Linked DNA regions of Prochlorococcus marinus str. MIT 9313. The protein of the gene in region 1 interacts with the protein of each later gene in a pairwise test. Links are inferred from orthologs where the notes say so. Each region holds a gene or a part of one and is shown in the gene's direction. Other genes may lie near its edges. The genes, in order: AKG35_RS00705 and priA.

Region 1 (11,059 bases):
AGTGAGGCCAATACGCTCTCCTGCACGACTCACCTGGCGGCGATTGGTGTCAACCACCAAATCACCAACTCGCAGAACACCCTGCCCAACTGGCAGATCTCTGATTTCAGCCGTAGCGGAACCTGGACCAACCCGACGCAGAATCGTGGCAATACGAGCCTCAAGTTCCTTGGGACTAAAGGGCTTTGGAATGTAATCATCTGCCCCAAGATCAAGTCCAGCCACACGTTCAGAAATGGCCTCTAATGCTGAGAGGAAAATAATCGGCACACAAGACTCAGCCCTAAGCCTTCTACAAACAGCAAAACCATCCATCTTGGGCAGCATCACATCGAGAACAAGCAAATCAGGCTGTTCTCGATGAAAAATCTCAAGAGCCTCTTCCCCGTCCTCGGCACAAATCACCCGATAGCCAGCCAGTTGAAGTCGCATGACCAAAATCCGGAGGACTGCTGGCTCATCGTCAACGACAAGGATGGTCGCCTTCGGATTCCCGGGAGCCTGCGTCTCAGACCCATCATTGCTTTGGTACTGAGATAAACCCCCCGGATGTGACATATGAGCATTTCCTCATGAAGAAACACAACCTTAACCTTCCGCCTTGAGCAAAAATCGCTAACGAGCTTGAGAAATAGCAGTTTTTCTATTTATTTAAGAATTAAAAGGTACTTATACTTAGGTATCAATTACTAATTGGCGGCACTTTAGGGCCATCTGGCTTCTGCGTAGCGGTTCCACTGACGAGCAGCCTCTTCCACGGCCTCATCGCTGCTGATCTGATCGAGCATCGCCCGCTGTAACTGGGTATAAATAATGCTCTGCAGACGCTTGATCCCCGGCAAAGCCGGAACCAAAACTTTCGCCCGCTTCAAAGTCTTGGCAGACAATGCTCTAGCAGAGCGGATCTGAGCAGCCTCACGCGACTCGGGACGCTCAGCATTAAGAGCAATCTGAACCTGTCGCAAAGCGTTTCTAGACGATGGCAACACCTTGGCTTGCTGCGCAAAAGTTACCTGATTAACCCCATTGGTTAGAAACAAGGCAAAATCAACCGCTTCCTGCGGGCGCCTGCTCTGACGAGGCACAACCAACGTCATCACAGCGACATTCGCATTGCCATCACTACCGACAAGCGGTGGATAGGAGTGAGTCACCCTGGCCACAGCCGGAGCGTTTGTCTGGATCGTGCGTAGAAATTCAGCCCCGCTCGCCAACATGGCCAACTCACCGCTCTGATAAAGCTCTATCGCTCGCTTCTGACCCTGGCTTATCACCTCTCGAGGCAGGAGACCTTGCCGATAAAGATCGGTCCAGAAAGCAAAAGCACGTTGACCCTTTGGAGTAGCAAAACCAGCCCGCCTCCGAGAATCCAGCAAAGTGACTCCCATCTGAACCATCGACTCAAGCAGTTCAGTCGAATCGTCAGGGACCACAGTGACGAATAGGCCATAACGACCTGTGCGCTCACGCATGCGGCGCGCATAGGAAGGTACATCCTGCCAACGTCGCGGTGGAGCATCAAGTTCGGCTTGTCGCAACAACTGCTGGTTCACCAAACTCAGCCGTACCGTGAGATACCAAGGAATGGCGATCTGTCGCCCCTCAACATCCAGGCCAGACTCCCAAACCGAGGGAAGGTAGCGGTCGGCTGCATCGACTGGAAGCAAAGGCGTCAGATCCCTAATCCCCCCTTTGCTGGCCAGATTTGCAGCAAAGGGGGGATTGAGATTGACCACGTCTGGTGCGGTGCGCGCGAACACCGCAGCCAATAACTTGCGCTCCACTGATCCCCAGGGGAGATCTGTCCAACGCACCAGCGCGCCGGGATGATTCTGCTGCCAGTTTTTGATAACCCCCTCCATATAGGTGTTGAACTTCGGCGCCAGTTGCAACGTCCAGAGCTGCAAATCAGTTGAAGATCCCTGCTTCGGTCGACAACCCCAACCAATCAAGGCTGCACCAACCACCACGAGGCCTGCAACAACAACCTTTCTTCGTGACCGCAGCATTCTCATGACCTGTTCAAGCTCGAGCCAGCCGCCGCCAAATCAACAGCATCCATGACACCAGCAGAGGAGCAACCAAACCAGTAATCAACGACTGTGCCAAAAAGGTATGCAAACCCCAGGAATGAAGCCAAGACACCGAGCTATCGAACTGAATCAAAAGCGTTTGCAGCCAAAGACTCAAGCCAACCAGAGCTGTACCTATCCATGCCAATAATCCGAGATTGAAACTGCCCTGAATCGGTGGAGCACGCCTGCCTAGCCGCCCCCACCACCATCCAAGCGCCATCAACGCCGGCAGTTGACTCGCACCACCAAGGTTAAGGCCATCCAATACCAAGCCAAGACAAAGGCCAGCAGTGAGTCCAGAGACAGGTCCATCAACAAGGGCCCAAGGCAACAACCACAACACCGCCCAGCACGGACCCACCCCAGAAAGACTCACCCAGGTCGGTGAAGCGAGGGTCAGCCAAGGCACGAAGAGGCTTGAAGCCAAGCAAATCGGTTGCTGATGAAGGCGCGCCATCAGCGAATCTGCACCTGCACCCAATCGATGGCTTCTGGTGCAGCGATTAACTGCACAGCTGCACGAGGAGCCGGAACTGCGCGGTCATCCACTTTCTGAATCACCCCTACAGGCAGGCTGGCGGGCAACAATGTGCTGGCAGGCGAGATGCTGACAAGATCACCTGGCACTGCATAGGGATTCTTATCGAGAAACTCCAACTGAGGCCTACTCGTACCCACACCAACCAAGAGTCCATGACGCTTGGTTCGCGGTATCCAAACTCCAACCCGACTACCTGGCGCAGTGAGCAGTTGAACACGTGCAGTGGCAGGGGTGACACTTTGAATTCTCCCCAGTAATCCTCCTGGCCCCATCACAGCATCACCCTGAGCAATGCCATGCAATCGCCCCTTGCCCAGTTCCAGTTGCTGCCACCACCCCTTCGGGGTACGGGAAATCACAGCCGCGGAAATGCGCCCAGATCCTGAGGCCTGACCAAGAGCAAGCAACCCGCGAAGTCGTTGATTGTCCTGCTCAAGCAACCGAAGTTTGCTCTGCTGCTCGAGCTGAATACCAGACTGGATCCATTCTCGCTGGGCTGATCCAGGCCAAAACGGCCGACTAAGAAGGGCATAAGCATCGGCAAAACCGGCGCCTTTACTCCAACGCACCAAACCAAGCGCTGCCACTAACAACAGCCAAGGCAAACCTCCACGCCAACGCCTCCAACGGAAAGATGCCTGCCAAGGGGAAACCCCCATCGATTCAGGCCGTCATTGAAGAGCGAGTGAATTCCGGAGTATCAAGCACCCTGCGAAGTCGCTTGTAATCCTCGAGGACCTGACCACAACCATTGACCACACACAACAAGGGATCCTCTGCAACATGAGTAAAGATGCCTGTCTCATGGCTAATTAAATCGCTTATCCCGCGCACCAAGGCTCCTCCACCCGCAAGCATGATGCCACGGTCAACAATGTCAGCAGCTAATTCTGGTGGTGTGCGCTCAAGGGTCCGCTTCACGGCCTCCACAATCACGTTGAGGGGTTCTGCTATCGCCTCCCGCAAGTCTCCAGCCTGCAAATTGATCGAACGTGGCAGACCGGAGAGCAGATGCAGACCACGCACATCCATGGCCTGCTGATCAAACTCGTGATTGGGGAAAGCCGAGCCAATGCGGATCTTGATCTCCTCGGCCGTGCGCTCGCCGACGACAAGGTTGTGAACCTTCTTCAAATAAACCCCAATGGCATCACTAATTTCATCACCGGCCACTCGAACCGACTCACTCAACACAGTTCCTCCCAAGCTGAGCACCGCCACCTCGGTTGTGCCTCCTCCTATATCAACGATCATCGTTCCAATCGGCTCAGTAACAGGAAGACCAGCTCCAATGGCGGCTGCAACAGGCTCATCAATCAGATGAACTTCCCGAGCTCCTGCCATGCCTGCCTCCCGGACGGCACGCCGTTCGACACCGGTCACTCCACTCGGGATACCCACCACCAAGCGAGGAGCGACAATGCCTCGACCTTCATTACCCTTCTGAATAAAGGTCTTCAGCATCTGCTCAGCTGCATCGAAATCGGCGATCACGCCATCGCGCAGTGGACGCACGGCACGAATATTGCCAGGGGTGCGGCCAAGCATCAACTTGGCATCGTCACCCACCGCCAGAGGCACACCGTTCTCCAAGTCCAGGGCTACGACAGAAGGCTCCTGAAGCACAATCCCTTTGCCTGAAACGTAAATCAGGGTATTGGCAGTACCAAGATCAATGCCGATGTCGCGTGACAATTGAAAGCGACGAAAAAACACAAGCGCTGGACTCAAGTCGGCGAATCATAGGTGGCGTAGCCAATGCAGCTTGTTACACCCAGCGATGAGGGTGGAACTCCTTATAAGCAGCCACTTAAACCGTGGCGCATCATTGACCAAACTCAAACAAATAGGTTTCATTCATGAGCGTAAATTCCGTCACACTCGTCGGCCGAGCAGGCCGTGATCCAGAAGTTCGCTACTTCGAATCGGGAACGGTTGTCGCCAACCTCACCATGGCCGTGAACCGTCGCAGTCGCGACGATGAACCAGACTGGTTCAACCTAGAGATCTGGGGCAAACAGGCTCAAGTCGCCGCGGATTATGTCAAAAAAGGATCTCTGCTGGGTATCATCGGTAGCTTCAAACTGGACCGCTGGACCGATCGCAACACCGGAGAAGAGCGAACCAAGCCTGTTGTGCGGGTGGACCGTCTAGAGCTTCTAGGTTCAAAACGTGATGCAGAAGCGAGCAACTTTGGCGGAGGGGGATTTGGGGACGGCCCAAGTGAAGAGGAAGTCCCCTTTTAAGACTCATTGATCAATGAGTGTGATGACGCCTGCGCCAAATGCGCAGGCCCAGCCACACCACGGCAGCCAACACCGCAATAACCAGGGCCCCCTTTACAACCTTGGAGACAGGATCTATCCACAACTCCACATTGCTGTAACCCTCCCCAAGCCCCAACCCAGCCAGGGTGAGTAGCAAAGTCCAAATCAGGCTGCCTGCTGTTGTCCAGATCAGGAAAGGTGCGAAAGGCATCAATTCAATGCCTGCAGGCACAGAGATCAAGGTACGAATGCCAGGCACTAGCCGTCCCCAAAACACCAACGCCGTGCCATAACGATTAAACCAACGACGGCTGCGCGCAAGTTCTGCCGGACTGATACCGATCCAACGACCATGTCGACTGAGCCAAACCTCAAGCCTTTTCTCATTGATAACCCGCCCAATGCCATACCACGGGAGAGCCCCCAACAAGGTGCCCAACAAACCGGCCAACACGACTGGTAAGAACTGCAGCTGCCCCTGCTGCACGTAGAAACCGCCAAGAGGCATGATCAACTCGGATGGGATCGGTGGAAAGAGATTTTCCAGAAACATGGCTGCAAATATCGCGCCATAACCCATCCACTGGTTGGCCTCCACGGCCTGGCCGATCCAGTCGGGCAACTTGGTGATCAGTTCCGGCAATCCCATCAAAAACCGTAAAAGCGCGTTCAGTGTTTCACAGAACAATTAAGTCCTGGGACGCACAGGCGCCTGATCAGGTGCGAGTTCTAGATACAACGTGTCCGGAGAAAACAGATGCAACGAAAATTCGCTCGTGCAAATCGCCTCAACTGACGGCTGACAGGAAGTAGGCAGAACATTTTCCATTCCATCCAAATTTCGCTTCTCCAAGCCCAAACCATGCAACTCAAGCTGTCGATATGAAAAGGTTTGATCTCCTTCCAGCAATGGGGGAATCAATCGATCGATTAGAGGAAATTTACGCACCGTGTTTCGCAAAACCGGCGAACGCGGCATGGTGCCCTTCACCATTAAATAACGCATAGGCTGATCTGAATCTCTGACCTGGAGAACAGATACAGCACCCACGATGCGAGAAAGACGACCCTGCTCGAAGCGAGCTTGTGCAGCAAAAGAATGGCCATAGGCATAAGACATGACCACCATCAACCAGACCAACGGAAGAGCTCCAAACCGCCAAATTGGTCGCTTGAGACGTCCTGCCAGCGCAAACAATTGCAGCATGACGTTAGTCAGCAGGGGGCCAAAATAAAGCAAAACCCTCGGGTGGCGCACAAAAGAATCTTTGAGCAGCAACATACCGCCTGGAGCCAACAACAAGACCAACAACATCCCTGCTGCTGCAGTCAAGGCCACTGGCCATGGTCGCCACTGAATCACCAAGACTGCATAACTGAAAATAAGCAATAGAAACGGAAGAAGAACAGGCAAATAACTGAAATCTTTGACCAGTAGCTGGAACGGTTCCAAAACCGAAGCAACAAGCCCCAAAGGCAGTGAGCCATCGAAAGGCTTGAGCTGTGAAGCACCAGCAGCATATCCATTCAATTTGTATTCATAAAACAGTGCTAAAATCAGCCGATAGAGGCCATAACCACCGGCATAAATGACGACGCTGACCAATAGACGCCAACGCTGAGAAAGCACCTGCCAATGTCGATCAAGCACCCCTAAGCCTGAGGCCACGCAGAGACAGCCCGTCATCACCAAAAAGCCATTCGCCGCTGGTTGATAGAGGCTGAAAGAAGCCAACTGCAGCGCAAGGGCCACAACAACAGTGCGACAGCTTTTTCTCAGATGCACAAGGATGGCTGCCATGACGGAACAGACCAAAGCCATCGCCATAAACACCGAATCGAAGCCATAAGACATGGACTGCAACGCATATGGCTGTGCCATCAACGGCAGACTTGCAACACCTGTCCAAAAAGGTGAGCGAATGCCGTAAACACGGGCACAAGCCACGCCGAGAGCAGACAGCAGCGCGATAGCCAGAAAAGTGTGGAGAGGGGCGATCGCCGTCGCTGGACGACCAAAGTTCAACCATTCCACTAGGGAATCAGCCAGTGGCCTGCCAACCTTGACCCAGCCACGATTGCCATTCATGGCTCTCTCGATGTCATCGATGTAGAGATCGACTGCGAGAAGCAATGGCAAAAGCGTGAAAAATCCTGCTGCAAAAACAGACTTCCACTGACGCTGAAGTTGTGAATCCTGCACAAGATAAGAGCATGGCTGCCGAATCATGTATGTAACCAATTTCGTCAAACTAAACATAAAAAAGCCAGGCCTGAAAAGGACCTGGCAACACTTCTGAAGTGAGTGGATTAATAGCGATAATGGTCGGGCTTATAAGGGCCTTCAACAGGCACACTGATGTAATCGGCCTGCTGCTTGGTGAGCTCAGTAAGCCTCGCGCCGATCTTCTCCAAGTGAAGGCGAGCCACCATCTCATCGAGGTGCTTCGGCAACACATACACCTGATCGGCATACTGATCACCTTTCGAAAACAACTCAATTTGAGCTAACACCTGATTGGTAAAGGAATTGCTCATCACAAAGCTCGGGTGACCGGTCGCACAGCCAAGGTTCACCAAACGTCCTTCAGCCAGAAGAATGATCTTATTGCCGCTAGGAAGAGTGATGTGATCAACCTGAGGCTTGATATTCTCCCAGGGATAATCCTTCAAAGATGCAACATCAATCTCATTATCAAAGTGACCGATATTGCAAACAATGGCCTCATCCTTCATACGGATCAGATGTTCATGGCGAATCACCTGAAAGTTGCCTGTGGAGGTCACAAAGATATCGACATCCTGAACCACCTCATCCAGGCGCACCACCCGATAGCCCTCCATCGCTGCCTGAAGAGCACAGATGGGGTCAATTTCAGCAATCATCACAGTGGCACCAAGGCCCCGTAGCGATTGGGCTGAACCCTTACCCACATCGCCATAGCCCATCACCAAAGCCACCTTGCCAGCGACCATCACATCAGTGGCCCGCTTGATGCCATCCACCAAGGATTCACGACAACCATAAAGATTGTCGAACTTGCTCTTAGTCACCGAATCATTGACATTGATCGCCGGGAAAGGCAATTCACCGCTTTTTTGCATCTGATAAAGACGCGCGACACCCGTAGTTGTCTCTTCTGTCACCCCCTGAATACTGCTCTTGATGCGAGAATAAAAACTGGAATCCTCGGCCAACTTGGTACGAATCGAGGCAAACAATGCCGTCTCTTCCTCGTTGCCAGGGTTATCCAATACAGAACTATCGCTCTCGGCCTTGCTGCCAAGCATCACCAAGCCAGTTGCATCACCGCCGTCATCCAAGATCATGTTGGGAGTGCCACCATCACCCCACTCGAGGATGCGATGGGTATAGGCCCAATACTCATCCAGAGTCTCGCCTTTGGTTGCAAACACAGGCACGCCGCTAGCGGCAATAGCAGCAGCAGCGTGATCTTGAGTAGAAAAAATATTGCATGAAGCCCAGCGCACATCAGCACCGAGGGCCACCAGCGTCTCAATCAACACACCAGTCTGAATGGTCATGTGCAGACTGCCAGCAATGCGAGCCCCCTTGAGAGGTTTTTCGCTGCCGTACTTGATCCTGAGGGCTATCAAGCCTGGCATCTCAGTTTCCGCAATGCTTAATTCCTTGCGGCCAAAGTCCGCTAGGTCGATGTCTGCTACGACGTACTGAGGAAGGGCCTGCAACGAGGCCGTTGATGTGGGCACTGCCACCATGGTTGAAAGCTCCCTTGGGGGAATCGTGTACGGAAATCTCAGCGAAGTCGCCAAGACTTCGGGATCGCTTATGGGGCAATCTACAGATGACACATGGATTCTTGAAAATCTTGATGCCACTCGATGGCTAGGCATAGCACTTGTCCAGCGGCTACCTGCTTTATCAGTGCTGTTGCTAGAGGGGCCCCTGGGAGCTGGCAAAACCTCTGTGGTGCAAGGCATCGCAACCGCTCTCGGTATCCGTGAGCCGATCACATCACCTACATACGCTCTTGCTCAGCACTACCCGGACGGGAATCCTCCTCTGATCCATCTAGATCTCTATCGCTTGGAGCAACCCAGCACTGCCAATGAGCTATTTCTGCAAGAGGAAGAAGAAGCCCAAGCACTAGGTGCCCTCATGGCCGTGGAATGGCCTGATCGATTAAGCCTTAACTTGCCTGAAGCCTGGAGATTGCAATTGCAGCATCGAGCTCAAGGAGGTCGTATTGCTCAGTTCACCTCACCTTCGAACGACCCCAAAAACTCCTCCACTTGCATCTGAGACGGCTGCGGATCGATACCACCAGCCCCTCCACAAACAAGCGCGCCACAGGCTGCTGCAAAACGAACCATCTCCCGGGCCTTGATCAGATCTCGTTGAGATGAGGCATCCATCAAAAATTGATGCAGCAATCCTGCAGTGAAAGCATCGCCAGCACCGGTGGTGTCGACAACTGAAGGGGGAGAAAGCGCTGCAAGCTCACCAACACAACCCCCTATCCACCAGCGCACCGGACGCGCCCCATCGGTCACAACCACATCTGGCTGCTGCGGAAGGGATCGCGCAATCACTGCAGGGTCGTCAGTGTCAAAGAACCAAACGGCCTCTTCCCTAGCCAGTTTGAGCAGAGAAGCACGCTCAAGAAGAGGCGCAATCGCCTGCAAAGCCTTCTCATCAGGGCCACTATCGGGAGAATGGCCAGGATCCCAGAAGGTTGGACGCCAGTTGACATCCAATGCGATCTCAAGCCCTGCTGTTTGTGCCTGCTCAACGCACCAAAGCAAGGCTTGGGCTGAAGCTGGTGTGGCCAAAGGAATGGAGCCGATCAACAACCAGCTCGCCTTACCTACCAGCAAAGGCCAGCTAGCCGCCAACTCATCTAAAGACAGAGCCGGATCAGCAAAACCGTCTCCGCGGTCGCCTGCAAAACCCTGGAACACCCTCTCCCCATCGAGATCTCGACGCACCAACACAATGCGACTGGGCCGACGCTGATCGATCTGCAGACCAGCAAGGTTCACGCCTCGAGTATTAAACAATTCTCGAAACCTGGCCCCGATGGCATCGTCTCCAAGACGTCCTAAAAAAGCCACCTTGCTACCAAGCCGAGCTAAGCCACAAGCCACGTTGGCAGGGGCTCCCCCTAGGCAATCCTCCACAGGCTGATCCACAGCTGGATCTCCCCCCAGCGGTCCAAGACGATCCACCAGCGCCTCTCCCAAGCAAATCACCTCAGGCTCGTTGCTGTGAACCGGATTGGTCCCCGTCATCAGTTAGCAGCTACTGAGATGAAGCTAGGAACGCTGGCTAAGCATGTCTGCGCGAAGATGATCAATCAACGTGGCAATCATGCGCACATTGGCTGCCGGGAAGGGATAACCAGAAAGATCTTCAGGCTTCACCCAGCAAACCTGCTGACTCGCCAAAGGCTTGGGTTCTCCTGAAATCCAGCGGCAGAGATGAACAACAAAGCGAAGCTTCTTATGGCTGTAGGCATGGTCAAGAGCAATCAGCTGCTCACCCACCTGCACTTCAATCGCCAATTCCTCCCTGAGCTCGCGAGCAATGGTGGCTTCGATTGCTTCACCTGGCTCCTGCTTACCACCAGGGAATTCCCACAAACCACCGAGTAAACCCTCATTCAGCCGTTGATCAATTAAGACCTCACCCACCTCATTCAGCACAACCCCCACACCAATCACCTGGAAGGGAATGGGCTTGCTCGCATCCTGCACGGGGAAGTGGCTTGGCTCTCCAGCAGCGTAGGCAGCACAACTGCTTTGCCAAGGGCATAATTGGCAACTGGGAGTCCTAGGGGTACATACCAAAGCCCCCAAATCCATCAAGGCCTGATTGAAATCTCTTGGCCGCAAAGGATCGAGAAGGGCTTCACTCCACTGCCAAAAACTTGCCTGTGCTCTTTGGGGTGGCTCCAGGCAACCATGAAGTCTGGCCAGCACACGACGCACATTGCCATCAAGGATTGGCACTGGCCTATTCAAGGCACTGGAAAGAATGCTCCCTGCCGTGGTGCGACCAATACCCGGGACAGCCAGCCAAGCTTCAAGAGAAGAGGGCAGAGGGGAAGCGGCCAATTGACGCGCCGCCTGGTGCAACCTGCGGGCACGAGAGTAATAGCCCAGGCCTTGCCACAGCAACAACACTTGGCGCT
Region 2 (6,915 bases), 1.2 Mb from region 1 along the record:
AACCATGCAAAAGTGGCCACTGCAGCACCGACGGCTCAAAGCATCAGATCAGAACCTCGTAAACAAGTGATTATCTGAGCTAGAAGTAGCCTGACGATCCTGTTATCCAGGTTGAGACTTGGGATGCTCTGATTTGGAGCGAAAGGAACAGGGAATGTTTTTGTGGACCAAAGCAGGGCTGTCAGGGGCTTTCTCAGACCGACCGAACTTTTATAGAGGGTTCCCTATAGAGGCTCGAATTTCGTGTCTTCCCACTGGACGGAACTCTGCTTGGTTCCGACGACAGCCTTTGGACTGTCCAACATTGACATTCTAAAAAAAACTTGTGACGCCTGCAAGTGCTGATCCGGCTGAACTGCCCCACTGCCCTTCCGAACGCTGCGCAGAGGTGGACGTCTGGGTGGAGGCAGGCCGTGAAGGGCGGTGTTTCACCTATGTGGACAGCAGACGGTTAGGGGTGGATTTAGGGGATCTCGTCGTCGTTCGCTTGCGGGGACGAAGGATGCACGGCCTCGTGATGGATCGGCGGATCTCGTCTCCTGTTGATCGTGGCCAGGACTCTGGGAGTGAAGCACCGCCGCGTCACTTAGAGGCCATCGAGGCTCTTGTGCAGTCTGCGGCGGTAGATCCTCTCTGGTTTGGCTGGATTGAAGCGATGGCTGTTCATTGCCATATCAGTTCATTTCGCATGCTTAAAGCAGCTTTGCCGCCTGGTTGGCTCGGTCAGCGGCAGTCTCATCAGGCGGAGCCCCGTCGACTCTGGTGGATTCAACTCGAATCTTCTGCGATCAATCCCCAGAATCTTCCTCAGCGTCAGGCTGATTTGCAGGCGGCCTTGGCTGCAGGGGGTGGTGGTGCATGGCAGAGGGATCTTCAGGCTGCTGGCTTCGGGTCTGGTCTTGTCAATGGCCTCATCAAGCGAGGTCTCATTCGTAGGGAAAAGCGTCAACCTACTGATGCCTCCAACGGGCTTTCCTGCTCAGATGCTTGTGATCAGGATTTGGAGGTGCCTCAGTCTCTGACTGTTGAACAGCAGGAGGTTGTGGAGGCTTTCCAATCCCAGCCTCTTGGCACTGGGATGCTGCTTTGGGGGGTGACAGGCTCGGGCAAGACAGAGGTTTACTTGCAGCTTGCGGCAAGAGAACTGCAAGCCGGTCGTCATTGCTTGATTCTCACGCCGGAGATTGGTTTGATCCCTCAGTTGGTCGATCGTTTCCGTCGCCGTTTCGGAACCAAGGTTCTGGAATATCACAGTGGCTGTTCCGATCGTGAACGGGTGAGCACCTGGAGGCAGGGGCTTACTGCTGCCACTCCATTGGTGGTGGTTGGTACTCGTTCAGCAGTCTTTTTGCCATTGGCACCATTGGGTTTGATCGTGCTTGATGAGGAACACGACAGTTCTTACAAGCAGGAGTCACCCATGCCTTGCTACCACGCCCGTGATATGGCCATGGATAGGGCCAGGCGAACTGGCGCCAGGGTGGTGCTGGGAAGCGCTACGCCTTCGCTTGTCAGCTGGAAGAACCTCGCTCCTCAAGGCCAGCTTGCCTTGGCTCGACTGACCCGTCGCATTTCCGATCAGCCCTTACCGCCTGTGCATGTGGTTGATATGCGACAGGAATTGGCCGATGGCCATCGTCGCTTGATCAGCCGTCCATTGATGGAACGTCTTTCGGCATTGCCTGAGGCCGGTGAACAGGCGGTGGTGTTGGTGCCACGACGCGGCTACAGCAGCTTTTTGAGTTGTCGTAGCTGTGGAGAGGTCGTGCAGTGTCCTAACTGCGACGTGGCGCTTACGGTGCATCGCAGTCGTCAAGGGCACCAGTGGTTGCGTTGCCATTGGTGTGACCATCGTGCTGAGGTTATGTCCAGTTGCCATAAATGTGGATCGAAGGCTTTCAAACCCTTTGGTGCAGGCACGCAGCGCGTGATGGAGCATCTCGTTGAGGAGCTCCAGGGTCTGAGGTTGTTGCGTTTCGATCGTGACAGCACCGCTGGGCGTGATGGGCATCGCCGTTTACTGGAGCAATTTGCAGCAGGGGAGGCAGATGTGCTGGTTGGCACCCAGATGTTGGCCAAGGGTATGGATTTGCCTCGGGTCACTCTTGCGGCGGTGTTGGCTGCAGATGGTTTGCTGCATCGCCCTGATTTACAAGCTGGAGAGCAGAGCTTGCAACTGTTGATGCAATTGGCTGGTCGTGCAGGACGTGGCGAGCGGCCAGGTCATGTGCTTGTTCAGACCTATTGCCCTGATCATCCTGTGATTCACCATTTGGTGGATGGTCGCTATGGCGAGTTTCTGAAAGAAGAGGCCTGTCTTCGTCATGAGGCTGGTTTGGTGCCTTATAGCCGGGCCTGCTTGTTGCGTTTGTCAGGTGATTCAGCTGCCGTGACAGCCACAGCTGCTGCGGTCCTCGCTGAACAGATCAAACCCCTTTGTGAGGCTCAGGGTTGGTGTCTTGTAGGACCAGCGCCAGCTCCGATTGCACGGGTCGCTGGTCGAAGTCGTTGGCAACTGCTATTGCATGGTCCGGAGGAGAGTCGTTTGCCGCTGCCATCAGGATCGACTCTTTGGAATGGATTGCCCCGTGGGGTTTCCTTAGCGGTGGACCCAGATCCAATTCAGCTTTGATTAGGCCATCATCTTCAATGGTTGATGTTGTTGGAGGTCCGTTCGAGGGGCATTTTGAGCACGCCGAAGCCGAGTCTGAGCTGAACGTTTTGCAGGATCAGGCTGGTCTTCAACAGCTCCATGACCCAAGGGTTGCCAACCTCGAGTCGGCTGGAGCGTTTGCGATCAAGGTCTAGCTGCTGAGGGTCGCCTTGCTGTAGAGGCCAACTCAGATCCCCGTAAGGGTTGTTGGTGAGTCTTTGGCTGGTTACTGGGTTCACTCGTTTGGCCTTAAGAGGCTTATCTCGGTGGTATGGCCAAGCCACTGAGCAGCATGGTTAACCCGATGAGAACGAGCAAGACCAAGATTAAGAAGCCCAGATTGGGGGCTTTTGTTGGTCCGGTGGCTGGCGGTGGCGGCGGCGCTGGCCGCAGTGAAGGTCGACGGGCTGAGACAGGGCGTGCAGCCGTTGTGGCTGTCATGTTTAAGTTCGGCAAGCGTATCGACCAGTTGGCAGGCCGTTGCAAGCTTGGTGCTTCCAACACGATCAGTAGCTGTTTCGCGTTTTGGCGAAGTTCGAGGTCTTTGCAGCGGGTGAGAAGACGACAGGTTGCGAGGGCCTTGCGCTCGTCACCTTGCCCCATCCAAGCAGTAACCATCAACATTCTGATCCTGGCCCCCTCCGCATGGGGCAGTGGATGGCTTGCTGCCAAAGGCTCTAATAGAGCAAGGCTTTGGCCATAGTCTCCGCGGGCGAGGGCGGCTTCAGCCTCGGCCAGATTCGCGTGCATCGCTCAGCTGCGACCAACCACCATGGTGCCGATGCCGGCGTCGGTGAACACCTCGAGAAGCAGGGCGTGTGGAACACGTCCATCGATGATATGGGCAGCGCCGACCCCTTGAGCTAAAGCTCTGATGCAGCATTCGGTTTTTGGGGTCATGCCGCCAGCCACCACCCCTTCAGTGATGAGCTGGCGTGCTTCAGAGAGACGCAACTGATGAACAAGGGAACTTGGATCATCCCGATCTAGCAAGATGCCTGGGGTGTCGGTTAGCAGGATTAGTTTCTCTGCTTCAAGAGCGGCGGCGATCTCACCGGCGACCGTGTCTGCATTGATGTTGTGTGAGCAGCCCTCAACAGTGGCGGCCACGCTTGAGATCACTGGTACATAACCCTTTGCGAGAATTGGTTCAAGTACATCGGTGTTGACTCGGGCTACATCTCCGACGAAGCCATGGCTACCGTCGCCCCAGGGTCTGGCTTCAACCAGATTCCCGTCACTGCCACTAAGGCCAACAGCCTTGGCCCCCAGTTGGTTGAGGCCATTAACGATTTGCTTGTTAACGCGTCCAACTAAGACCATTTCCACCACGTCCATGGTGTCTGCATCGGTAACGCGAAGGCCATCGCGGAATTGTGCTGGAATCTCAAGCCTTTCCAGCCATTGATTGATCTCTGGTCCGCCGCCATGAACCACAACGGGCTCTACGCCCACGCTGACGAGTAGGGCAAGGTCGCGAAAAACCGCTTCCTGCAAATTGGCGTGGGCCATGGCGGCTCCGCCGTATTTGATAACAATGCGCCGTCCGCTAAACCGTTGGATGTAAGGGAGGGCTTCGCTAAGCACAGAAACCCTGAGGGAGTCATCCTCTGTAAGCCTTCTCGCGGAGTTGGTTTGGCAGGGCTCAACCAGCGCTGCAGCAGATTTAGCTGACTCCATCTTGACCTGCTAGTTCATCATCCTTGTTGATTGGCAGCAGGATGAGATCCAGGACCCCCGCGCTTGGTGATTTCAGTTCGGCGTGCAGGCCTTTGGCAAAGAAGCGGCCCAATCGTTCCTGGCGTTCCTGCCAGAGATCGAGTGGCACAGCACCCAGATTGAATCTCAACCGTACGCCGTACCCCGCTGCAGTTTCTAGTTCTTCAATCTCTTGGAGCTGAGGGGGGTTGTCTTTATCCCAGAGTTTGAGCGCTTCTAAGGACGTCTCAAGATGGGCTTTCTGTCCATAACGCCAGCGGGTTACATCCCAGACGAGTTTGCCCAGTTCCGGTGCTCCCTTCTCCCTGGCTTGACGCAGAACTGCGGCTGGAGTGACGCGTTTAGCAGGGGGAAGTTCAGAGGATTTTAGTGCTAGTCCTCCTATGAGGATGGGCACTCCATAGAAGATGGTTGGCAGGCTGAGGTTGGCATCGCCATTTGTGTAGGCCACCGCACCAACAACTGCAAGTACACCACCTGCCACGGTGACGAGGCTGCCTGGAGAGAACAGATCATTCATGGCGTTTATTCTGACGCTTTAGCCTCCAGGCTGAGGGTAAGGATCCGTTGCAATGGCTTCAGCTCATCCCTCTGATAGCGACTTATCTGAGTTGATCACTCAGTTGGATGCTGATCGAGCTTGGTTGCTGGAGCAGATTGATCGTGGCCGTTGGGTTGAGTTGCGCCTTGACTTGGCTGCTCTGGAGAGGGAATTGGGCCAGCTGTTGACTCGAGCTGCCGAGGGCCTTGAAGACGAGAACAGCTTCGGGTAATGAATGCGTTCAGAAGGGAATGTCATCGGTGTCTGGCACCAGTGGGGCACTATTCCAGCTGGCAGCTTCTGGTTCTGCAGTTGTTACCGGTTTGGGTGTTGGCGTCTCGGCTATCGGTAGAGGTCGTGAGGTCTGGTTGGTTGTAGTGCTAGTAGGTCGTTCTGGGCTACTAGCAGTTTGACCAGCTTGGCCGGAGAGGGAATGAAGACGCGCGAGCGTGAATTCGGCGCGCTTTTCCTTGGTGCCATCTTGGCGGGGAACTGTGTTCATTCGTAGTCGACCTTCAATCACAAGCCTTTGCCCAACTTGGACGCGGTTTTGTAGATCCTGGGCAAGGTTGCCCCATCCCACCACCTTGAGTTGACCAGGGGCAGTGTCGACACGAAGTGCATCGAAGCGCACCTCCATTTCGGCGATCGGTGTTTGGTTGTCTTGGGTATAACGAATGGTTGGTGCCTGGATCACTTCCACTTCAAGTACGCAGTGGTTCATGTCCTTCCCTTGGAGTGAGAGTCATTTTGATGCAAGCTTGCAGGAATGACCAGCCGCATGTCTGGTTGCTATCTGGGACTGGTGAAGGACCTGTTTTGGTGGCCGCTTTGGTGGCTCAGGGATGGCGAGTCAGTGTCAGTGTCGTCAGTGCTAGCGCCGCAGGGGCCTACGCAGGTCTGTCCTTGGAAGATCTTTGGACGGGCCCCCTCGACGGAGTGGAAGGGATACTCGGGGTGCTTGATCAGGCTCGTCATCGCCATCAAGGTTTTGATTGGGTGGTGGATGTGACCCATCCCTTTGCAGTCAAGATCAGTACGGATCTGCAGCGTGCCTGTCAGGAATTCGCTCAGCCTTTGTTGCGCTTTGAGCGTCCCATGGAGGGTTGTGGAGAAGCATCCCTGATCGCGAGCTCGGCTGATTTGGCAAGGCAAACATTGCAAGGAAGTCGATTGTTGATGGCTCTTGGGGCAAGGCATCTTGGCCAGGCTGTCAGGGCAGCTCGTCAGGCTGGAGCTCAAGTGTTTGCCCGTGTGCTTCCTTCGCCGGAAAGTCTTCGACATGCTTTGGCGAGTGGCTTGCCCGAGCACCATCTGGCTGTTGTGCGTCCGCTGCAGGGGCAATCTCATGGCGAACTGGAGTCAGCCTTGTGCCGGCGCTGGTCGATTACAGCAGTGGTTTGCAGGCAGTCGGGGGGGGTGACGGAGCAGCTCTGGCACAAGATCTGTCGGCAGCAGGGGCTTGGCCTTTGGTTGATCTCCCGGCCACAGCCCTGCGGTGCAGTAGAAGCCATCGGTAGCGTTGAGAGCCTGCTCAATCGGCTCTCAACCGATCGAGTAGCTCCACTGTGCTGACGTTCTTTGCAAAGGTCTTCATGGTTGATCGAGGATTCTCATCGACACTGGTTTTGGTGTTGACCACAGAGGCAAACGCAAACCTGGCCGAGGGATTGGCCAATGAGCTCTTGGCTCGCAGGTTGGCGGCCTGCGTGAGTTTGCAGCAGATTCAATCCCACTACTGTTGGCAGGGGAAGCTGGAACGAGCGCAGGAAGTGCAATTGCTGATCAAGACCAGTCAGCATCAGCTGGATGCACTGCATCAGACGATTAAAGAGTTACACAGCTATGAGACCCCAGAGTGGATTTACTGGTCAGCCACTGCGAGTGATCCTTACGCTGTTTGGGTAGCAGCAGCTGTGGAACCTGTTGAAGGGTGAAACCGCCCTTCAATTAATTCAGATGCTTCGCTACTAATTCCGGAAGCGACACCTGTGAGCGAGGA

What was found.
Region 2: the proteins of AKG35_RS00705 (region 1) and priA interact in binary tests that used the Escherichia coli proteins (3 or more experiments, as listed by UniProt). The link is inferred for Prochlorococcus marinus str. MIT 9313 from one-to-one orthologs.

What each region holds. Positions count from the first base shown.
Region 1 is NC_005071.1:154,759-165,817, reverse strand. The notes cover bases 3,279-6,168. They hold AKG35_RS00705 (single-stranded DNA-binding protein), read left to right. Parts: upstream 3,279-4,475; coding sequence 4,476-4,862; downstream 4,863-6,168. Other genes in these bases: AKG35_RS00695 (glucosyltransferase domain-containing protein), read right to left, coding at 5,572-6,168; AKG35_RS00700 (DedA family protein), read right to left, coding at 4,873-5,532; AKG35_RS00710 (rod shape-determining protein), read right to left, coding at 3,280-4,332. Also shown: response regulator transcription factor RpaB, read right to left, coding at 1-558; AKG35_RS00725 (ABC transporter substrate-binding protein), read right to left, coding at 705-2,009; AKG35_RS00720 (hypothetical protein), read right to left, coding at 2,023-2,532; rod shape-determining protein MreC, read right to left, coding at 2,532-3,275; more of AKG35_RS00695, read right to left, coding at 6,169-7,086; ahcY (adenosylhomocysteinase), read right to left, coding at 7,194-8,624; tRNA (adenosine(37)-N6)-threonylcarbamoyltransferase complex ATPase subunit type 1 TsaE, read left to right, coding at 8,695-9,168; AKG35_RS00680 (carbohydrate kinase family protein), read right to left, coding at 9,117-10,157; 8-oxo-dGTP diphosphatase MutT, read right to left, coding at 10,182-11,059. UniProt on the Escherichia coli protein: Plays an important role in DNA replication, recombination and repair. Binds to ssDNA and to an array of partner proteins to recruit them to their sites of action during DNA metabolism. Acts as a sliding platform that migrates on DNA via reptation.
Region 2 is NC_005071.1:1,352,968-1,359,882, reverse strand. Bases 1-2,993 are described here. They hold priA (replication restart helicase PriA), read left to right. Parts: upstream 1-355; coding sequence 356-2,632; downstream 2,633-2,993. Other genes in these bases: AKG35_RS06770 (hypothetical protein), read right to left, coding at 2,912-2,993; AKG35_RS06775 (hypothetical protein), read right to left, coding at 2,647-2,892; AKG35_RS13220 (hypothetical protein), read left to right, coding at 1-78. In the rest of the region: more of AKG35_RS06770, read right to left, coding at 2,994-3,403; argB (acetylglutamate kinase), read right to left, coding at 3,407-4,333; AKG35_RS06760 (DUF2854 domain-containing protein), read right to left, coding at 4,320-4,892; AKG35_RS06755 (hypothetical protein), read left to right, coding at 4,945-5,145; AKG35_RS06750 (single-stranded DNA-binding protein), read right to left, coding at 5,155-5,637; AKG35_RS06745 (precorrin-6A/cobalt-precorrin-6A reductase), read left to right, coding at 5,667-6,488; divalent-cation tolerance protein CutA, read left to right, coding at 6,509-6,850; AKG35_RS06735 (adenosine kinase), read right to left, coding at 6,864-6,915.